DNA from 2 places in the Streptomyces sp. NPDC002386 genome. Region 2 is predicted to be linked to the other one. Evidence: riboswitches for the same ligand, from Rfam matches in the RefSeq annotation. Region 2 holds a riboswitch; the other holds the start of a gene.

Region 1 (3,401 bases), on a different contig from region 2:
CACCTGGACCCTGCCCGACCGCGACGGCTGGCGACTGTCCCAGCTGCACGGCCGCTGGGCGGCCGAGTCCCTGCTCACCCGCGCGCCGCTCACCCACGGCGAGAAGGTCATCGGCAGCCGCCGCGGCCACACCGGCCACCAGCACCTGCCCTGGGTCGCCCTCGACACCGACGCCACCGAGGAACGCGGCGAGGTCTACGGCTGCGCGCTCGGCTGGTCCGGCTCCTGGCGGATCGCCGTCGCCCAACTGCCCGACGCGCGCGTGCAGATCACCGGCGGGGCCGGCCACGACGACTCGGGCCTGCTGCTCCTCGCACCGGGGGAGTCCTACACCACCCCCGTCTTCGCGGGCCTGTGGAGCGACGGCGGTTTCGGCGGGGCCAGCCGGACCTGGCACGCCTACCAGCGCGCGCACGTGATCCCGGACGCCGAGCGGGACCGGCCGGTGCTGTTCAACTCCTGGGAGGCCACGTTCTTCGACATCTCCGAGGAGCAGCAGGCGGCGCTCGCGCGGCGGGCGGCCGGCATCGGCGTCGAGCTGTTCGTCGTCGACGACGGCTGGTTCGGCGCCCGCACCAGCGACCGGGCCGGACTCGGGGACTGGACGCCCAACCCCGACCGGTTCCCGCACGGCCTCAAGCCCCTGGCCGACCAGGTGCACGGCCTGGGCATGGGGTTCGGCGTCTGGGTGGAGCCCGAGATGGTCAATCCGGACAGCGACCTGTACCGCGCCCACCCGGACTGGGTGCAGTACCAGCCGGGCCGCAGGCGGACGGAACTGCGCAACCAGCTCGTTCTCAACCTCGCCCGCGAGGACGTCCAGGAGTATCTGTGGGAGCGGCTGGACACCCTGCTGTCCGGTGCCCCGATCGACTACGTGAAGTGGGACTTCAACCGCTGCTTCACCGACGCCGGCTGGCCGGGGGAGCCGTATCCGCAGCGCCTGTGGATCGACCACGTCCGCGCGCTGTACGCCCTGCTGGACCGGCTGCGTGCCGCCCACCCCGGAGTCGCCTTCGAGTCCTGCTCGGGCGGCGGCGGCCGGATCGACCTCGGGGTGCTGGGACGCACCGACCAGGTGTGGACCTCCGACAACACCGATCCGCTCGACCGGCTCGCCATCCAGCACGGGTTCAGCCAGCTCCATCCCGCGCGCGTGATGGCCGCCTGGGTCACCGACAGTCCGAACACCCAGCTCAACGGCAGGGTGAGCACCCTGCGCTTCCGGTTCGTCAGCTCCATGGCGGGCGTTCTCGGGGTCGGCGGCGACCTCACGGAGTGGACCGACGACGAGCTGGCCGAGGCCCGGCGGTGGGTCGCCCTCTACAAGGAGGTCAGGCCGCTCGTCCAGCGCGGCGAGCTGTACCGGCTGCTGCCCCCGGCGGGAGGTCTGAGCGCCGTCCAGTACGTTCTCGATGACGAGACGGTCGTCCTGGCCTGCCTCCAGGCGCAGAGTTACGGAGAGCCGGTGCCCCGTGTACGGCTGCGCGGCCTCGATCCGACGGCATCGTACGAATGCCGCGAAACGGGCGAGGTGCACCGGGGTGCGGTACTGCTGCACCACGGGCTGACGACCGGACTGCGCGGCGACCTGGACGCGGCAGTCATCCGCCTGTGTCGCATATGACTCCTATGTCCCGATTGGTGCCTTCGTTGTAATTCGGCACGGAATAAAGGCGACTGGGGGAGCGCTGCGTGAGGAGCGTCATAACCGTGACCGTCCGCTGTTCGTCATGTCCACCTAATTCCCGGAGCGCAACGGGAATTTGAACTCGCGGGGCGGGCCGGAATTCACGCACGGTGACCGAGAATTTCCTATTTGGATCTTCTGGCACCTGAACGCCGGGAATCTGTCGCTTGTTTCCCCGCGTTCCGCTCGCTTACGTTCGCCAGCAATCCGGACGGAACGCCGAATCCTGCCGCCGCCCGGAGTCCCACACACATGACCCGTGCACGGCAGGAGCGGGGGACCCATCAGGTACGACTGCCTGTCCCGGTCTCCGCGACAGGCTCGGGGTGCAGCCGCGCACCGCGCGGCCGGGCAGCTCCAGCCCGAACCCGACAGCTCACCTCGCAGGCGCCGGAGAGGAATGCGTCATGCCCGCGAAGGGTAAGCACCGCCGCCCCAAGTCCCGGCGATTCACCCGCTCCGTCGCCGTCGCCGGAACCGGTGGCGCCGCACTGGCCCTGCCCCTGCTGGGTGCCACCGGAGCGCACGCCGCCACCGCGCAGCCCGTCTCCGGAAAGGCCGTGCAGTCAGTGGCGCAGGCGTCGGCCGGCAAGACCGCCGCGCAGAACGCCTCCGGCGTACGCACCTACACGGTTAAGTCCGGCGACTGCCTCGCGAAGATCGCCGGCGAGCAGCATGTCGGCGGTGGCTGGCACCGGCTCTACGCGGACAACCGGCAGGCCGTCGGCGAGAACCCGGCGCTGATCCACCCGGGTCTGAAGCTGTCGCTGGGCAGGAAGGCCGCCGCTCCGACCCGCGCCCAGACCCCCGCCCCGGCGCGGTCCGCGCAGCCGTCACAGGCCCGGGCGCAGGCCCCGGCGAAGGCCGCACCGGCCGCCCCCGCCACCCAGTCGTCCCCGGTGGCCCGGGCCACCCAGGCCGCCGCCCCGGCCGCCCCCGCCACCCAGGCCGCCCCCGCCACCGGCTACACCCTCCCGGTCGCCGCCCCCACCATCGGCACCGCCTACCACGTAGCGGGCAGCATGTGGTCCAGCGGCTACCACACGGGCGTCGACTTCGTCGTCCCCACCGGCACCCCGCTGAAGGCCGTCGCCGCCGGCACCGTCGTCTCCGCCGGCTGGGGCGGCGCGTACGGCAACCAGGTCGTCATCAAGCTGAACGACGGCTACTACGCCCAGTACGCCCACCTCTCCCAGCTCTCGGTTTCGGCCGGCCAGACCGTGACCCCCGGCCAGCAGGTGGGCCTGTCCGGCGCCACCGGCAACGTGACCGGTCCGCACCTGCACTTCGAGATCCGCACCACCCCGGAGTACGGCTCGGACGTGGACCCCGTCGGCTACCTCCGCTCGCACGGCGTCGCCCTCTGAGCCGTCCGGGCCGAGGGACGCCCTCCTCGACACCACCTGCCTGACACGGCTCCGAAGGCCGGACCCACGATCCCCGGGTCCGGCCTTCGGTGTGTCCGGACGACCCCCGTACCGGCCGTATTCCTGGGTTGGCAAACTCTTTAAGGGTGTCTCATCTCACCGCTCGTCAACCCCTGCCTACGGTCGCGTAGGTCACATCCGAAGGTGAATCATGGTCCGACGTGGCAGACGATTCGAAGAGTGACAACACATCAGTGATCGGGTCGTACGTGGCGGTGGGGGACAGCTTCACCGAGGGCGTCGGCGACCGCGGGCCCGACGGGGCGTTCGTCGGGTGGGCCGAC
Region 2 (3,401 bases):
GACCACCGTGCCGGAGCGGCCGTGGTAACCGATCGGCAGGTGCTTCCAGTTGGGGGTCAGGGAGTCCTCCGCGTCCGGGCGGAAGATCCGGCCGACGTTCCGGGCGTGGTTCTCCGACGCGTAGAAGTCGACGTAGTCCGCGACCTCGAAGGGCAGGTGGAGGGTCACCGACGACAGCGGGTGGAACAGCGGCTCGATGGTCGACCGGTGCGAGGGGACCGTCACCCACGCCGTCAGCGCGCGCCGCACGTCCGACCAGGCCGTGCGGCCGGCGGCCAGCAGCGGGTTGAGGGTGGCCTGCGCGAGCAGGGACACGTACGGCGAGCCGAGGGCGGCGGCCGCCGCCCCCGCGTCGAGGACGTGGTCACCGAGCCGGACCCCGACCCTGCGCTCCGTGCTGCCGGAGGGTGAGAACACACCGTAGGGAAGGTTGTGCGGGCCGAAGGGGTCGCCCTCGGGGACGTCGAAGGGGGGCATGGGGTGCTGCCTCACTCTCATCCGGGCCATGCATGGCGATGCGTTCCATGTGATCGCGCCACACGTTACGGCCGGGACAGGTGTCTTGGGCAGTGCCGCAAGGGTTGTCCGCCCCGGCGGCCGGCCGGGGAGGGGCTCCGGGGCCCGGCGTGACGCCCCCGCGGGAGCCTCCCAAGTCCGGCGCGAACCGGGTGAGTCGGCGGGTCGCGCGGTCCGTATTCTCTGATCATGGCCGCACCCCCCGCATACGCACTGATCGCCACCGACCTGGACGGGACGCTGCTGCGCGGCGACGACACCGTCTCCGACCGGTCGCTGGCCGCGCTGGAGCGGGTGGCCCGGGCCGGCGCCCGGCACCTGGTGGTGACGGGCCGGCCGGCTCCCCGGGTGCGGCCGCTCCTGGACGCCCTCGGCTGCACGGGGCTCGCGGTGTGCGGGCAGGGCGCGCAGGTCTACGACGCGGGCACCGGCCGCCTGCTGTGGTCGGTCCGGCTGGACCGCGAACTGGCCGAGACCGCGCTCGGCAAGATCGAGGCCGAGGTGGGGCAGGTCTTCGCGGCCGTCGACCAGGACGGCGTGGACGGGCTCACGCTGATCGAGCCCGGGTATCTGATGCCCCACCCGACCCTGCCCGCCGTGCGGGTCGACCGGCGCGACGACCTGTGGTGCGAGCCCATCAGCAAGGTCCTGCTGCGCCATCACACGCTGTCGGACGACGAGTTGGCGGCGACGGCGCGCGCGGCGGTGGGCTCGCTGGCCACGGTCACCATGTCGGGTCCCGGCACGGTGGAACTCCAGCCGTGCGGCGTCACGAAGGCGACCGGACTCGCGCTGGCCGCCGGTCATCTGGGGATCGCCCCCGAACAGGCCCTGGCCTTCGGCGACATGCCCAACGACATCCCCATGTTCGACTGGGCGGGCCGCGGGGTGGCCATGGCCAACGCCCACCCCGAACTCAAGGCGGTCGCGGACGAGGTCACGACGTCGAACGAGGACGACGGCGTCGCCGTCGTCCTCGAAGGACTGTTCCCGGCAGGATGACCGGGACAGGGGCAGCGGCCCGCGGCGGGGGCGCCGGTCAGGTGGCGCCCCGCCGCGGGTGCCGGTCAGTAGGCGCCGTTGACGTTGTCGATCGAGCCGTAGCGGGCGGCCGCGTAGTTGCAGGCGGCGGTGATGTTCGCGACCGGGTCGTAGGGGTCGAACGCCGTTCCGGCCACGTGGTAGGCGTTGAAGGTCGGGTCGATCACCTGGAGCAGGCCCTTGGACGGGATGCCCTTGGCGGCGTTGGAGTCCCACAGGTTGATGGCGCGCGGATTGCCCGAGGACTCACGGATGATGTTGCGGTGGATGCCGTTGTAGGTGCCCGGGATGTGCTTCTCCGCCATGATCGCGAGGGACTCGCGGATCCAGCCGTCGAGGTTGTTCGGGTACCCGGCGAGGGTGGTTCCGGCCGAACCGGCGGAGTCCGCCGCGGAGGCGCTGGTCGCGCCGACGACCGGGAGGACGAGCACGGCGGCGCCGGTGCCGAGGACGGCGAGCTTGCGGAGGCGGCTGGTGCGGACGCGGCGGGGCTGAGCGGCTGCAGGCATGGCGAGGTTCCTCTCCGTCGCCTGCGAGGTGAGCTGTCGGGTTCGGGCGGGGAGGTGCCCGGCCGTGCCGCCCCCGAGGCGGCACGACTTCACCCCTTGCCGTTCCGGTGACGACACGCGTCGTCCGGTCCGGCGAACTTACCTGGGTCCCCCGCTCCTGCCGTACGAATGCGTTCGTGGATGGGTGATGCCGGGCGGCGGCAGGATTCGGCGTTCCGCTCGACTGGCCGGGAACGTATGCGAGAGCACATGTCCGGAACAAGTGTCGGATTCACGTAAAGACCAAGTTGACCTTGTTCTGTTCCGTTTTGAGTGCTTGATCCTTTGCGACTGCCAATGCTCAACTGGTCGACGGGGCAAGGGGAAGCGCGTGGTGGCCGGGCCCGGGGGCCCGATCGGGGCGCGTGACCCAATTCACGAAATAGCAAAGTATTCCAAATCAGACATGGGGGATTTGGCAGTGAGAGCGAATCGAGGGCCGGCTGCCCCGCGGGTGCCGTGTGGCCGATTTCCAGCGCGCCACAAAAGGAGCATTAAGGCGCCTAATGTCCGTATTATCGGGTGGTCGGCAGTGCGCCGATCATGGTCCGATGCCGTCCGTGCCGGACCGGTGGGCGCCCTCGGTGATCGAAACAGGACCGGATACGCTGACTTGAGTGAGGGCAGCGACCTATCGACAAACCGTGTAATCGCCAGCAGACACCAGCAGACAGGAGACCCCTCGTGACCGTCGTCGGGCCGTTCGGGCTGAGCGTGCGGGACCAGGCTCTGGAAGCCGATGTCCAGGCCGGATTGACGGCTGTCGAGGAAGGCTTGCTCGAAGCCACCAAGAGTGAGGTCCCGTTCATCACGGAGGCCGCGCAGCACCTCGTACGGGCCGGCGGGAAGCGCTTCCGGCCGCTCCTCGTGATGCTCGCGGCACAGTTCGGGGACCCGTACGCGCCCGGTGTCGTGCCGTCGGCCGTGGTCGTGGAGCTGACCCACCTGGCCACGCTGTACCACGACGACGTCATGGACGAGGCGTCCGTGCGGCGCGGGGTGGACAGCGCCAACACGCGCTGGGGCAACTCCGTCGCGGTCCTCACCGGCGACTTCCTCTTCGCCCGCGCCTCCCAGATCCTCGCCGACCTCGGCCCCGAGGCGGTCCGGGTCCAGGCCCTCGCGTTCGAGCGGCTGGTCACCGGGCAGATCCTGGAGACCGCGGGCCCCTCGGACGGCCGTGACCCGGTCGAGCACTACCTGGACGTGCTGGGCGGCAAGACCGGCTCCCTGGTGGCGGTGTCCTGCCGGTTCGGCGCCATGATGTCCGGCGCCGACGAGACGGTCGTCGACGTG

The links. A riboswitch is a leader RNA that binds a small molecule or an ion and turns the genes downstream of it on or off. The one in region 2 is predicted to bind cyclic di-AMP.
Region 1: another riboswitch for cyclic di-AMP. It lies ahead of ACWCPN_RS30240 (M23 family metallopeptidase); the one in region 2 lies ahead of ACWCPN_RS27470 (transglycosylase SLT domain-containing protein).

Annotation. Positions count from the first base shown of each region.
Region 1 covers NZ_JBSFBX010000018.1:134,384-137,784, reverse strand. Annotated here, with positions in the region: gene ACWCPN_RS30245 (alpha-galactosidase) at 1-1,627, shown strand, start outside; cyclic di-AMP (ydaO/yuaA leader) riboswitch at 1,935-2,093, shown strand; gene ACWCPN_RS30240 (M23 family metallopeptidase) at 2,098-3,057, shown strand; gene ACWCPN_RS30235 (SGNH/GDSL hydrolase family protein) at 3,312-3,401, shown strand, end outside.
Region 2 covers NZ_JBSFBX010000015.1:82,859-86,259, reverse strand. Annotated here, with positions in the region: gene fahA (fumarylacetoacetase) at 1-477, opposite strand, end outside; gene ACWCPN_RS27475 (HAD family hydrolase) at 706-1,518, shown strand; gene ACWCPN_RS27470 (transglycosylase SLT domain-containing protein) at 1,584-2,066, opposite strand; cyclic di-AMP (ydaO/yuaA leader) riboswitch at 2,070-2,249, opposite strand; gene ACWCPN_RS27465 (polyprenyl synthetase family protein) at 2,790-3,401, shown strand, end outside.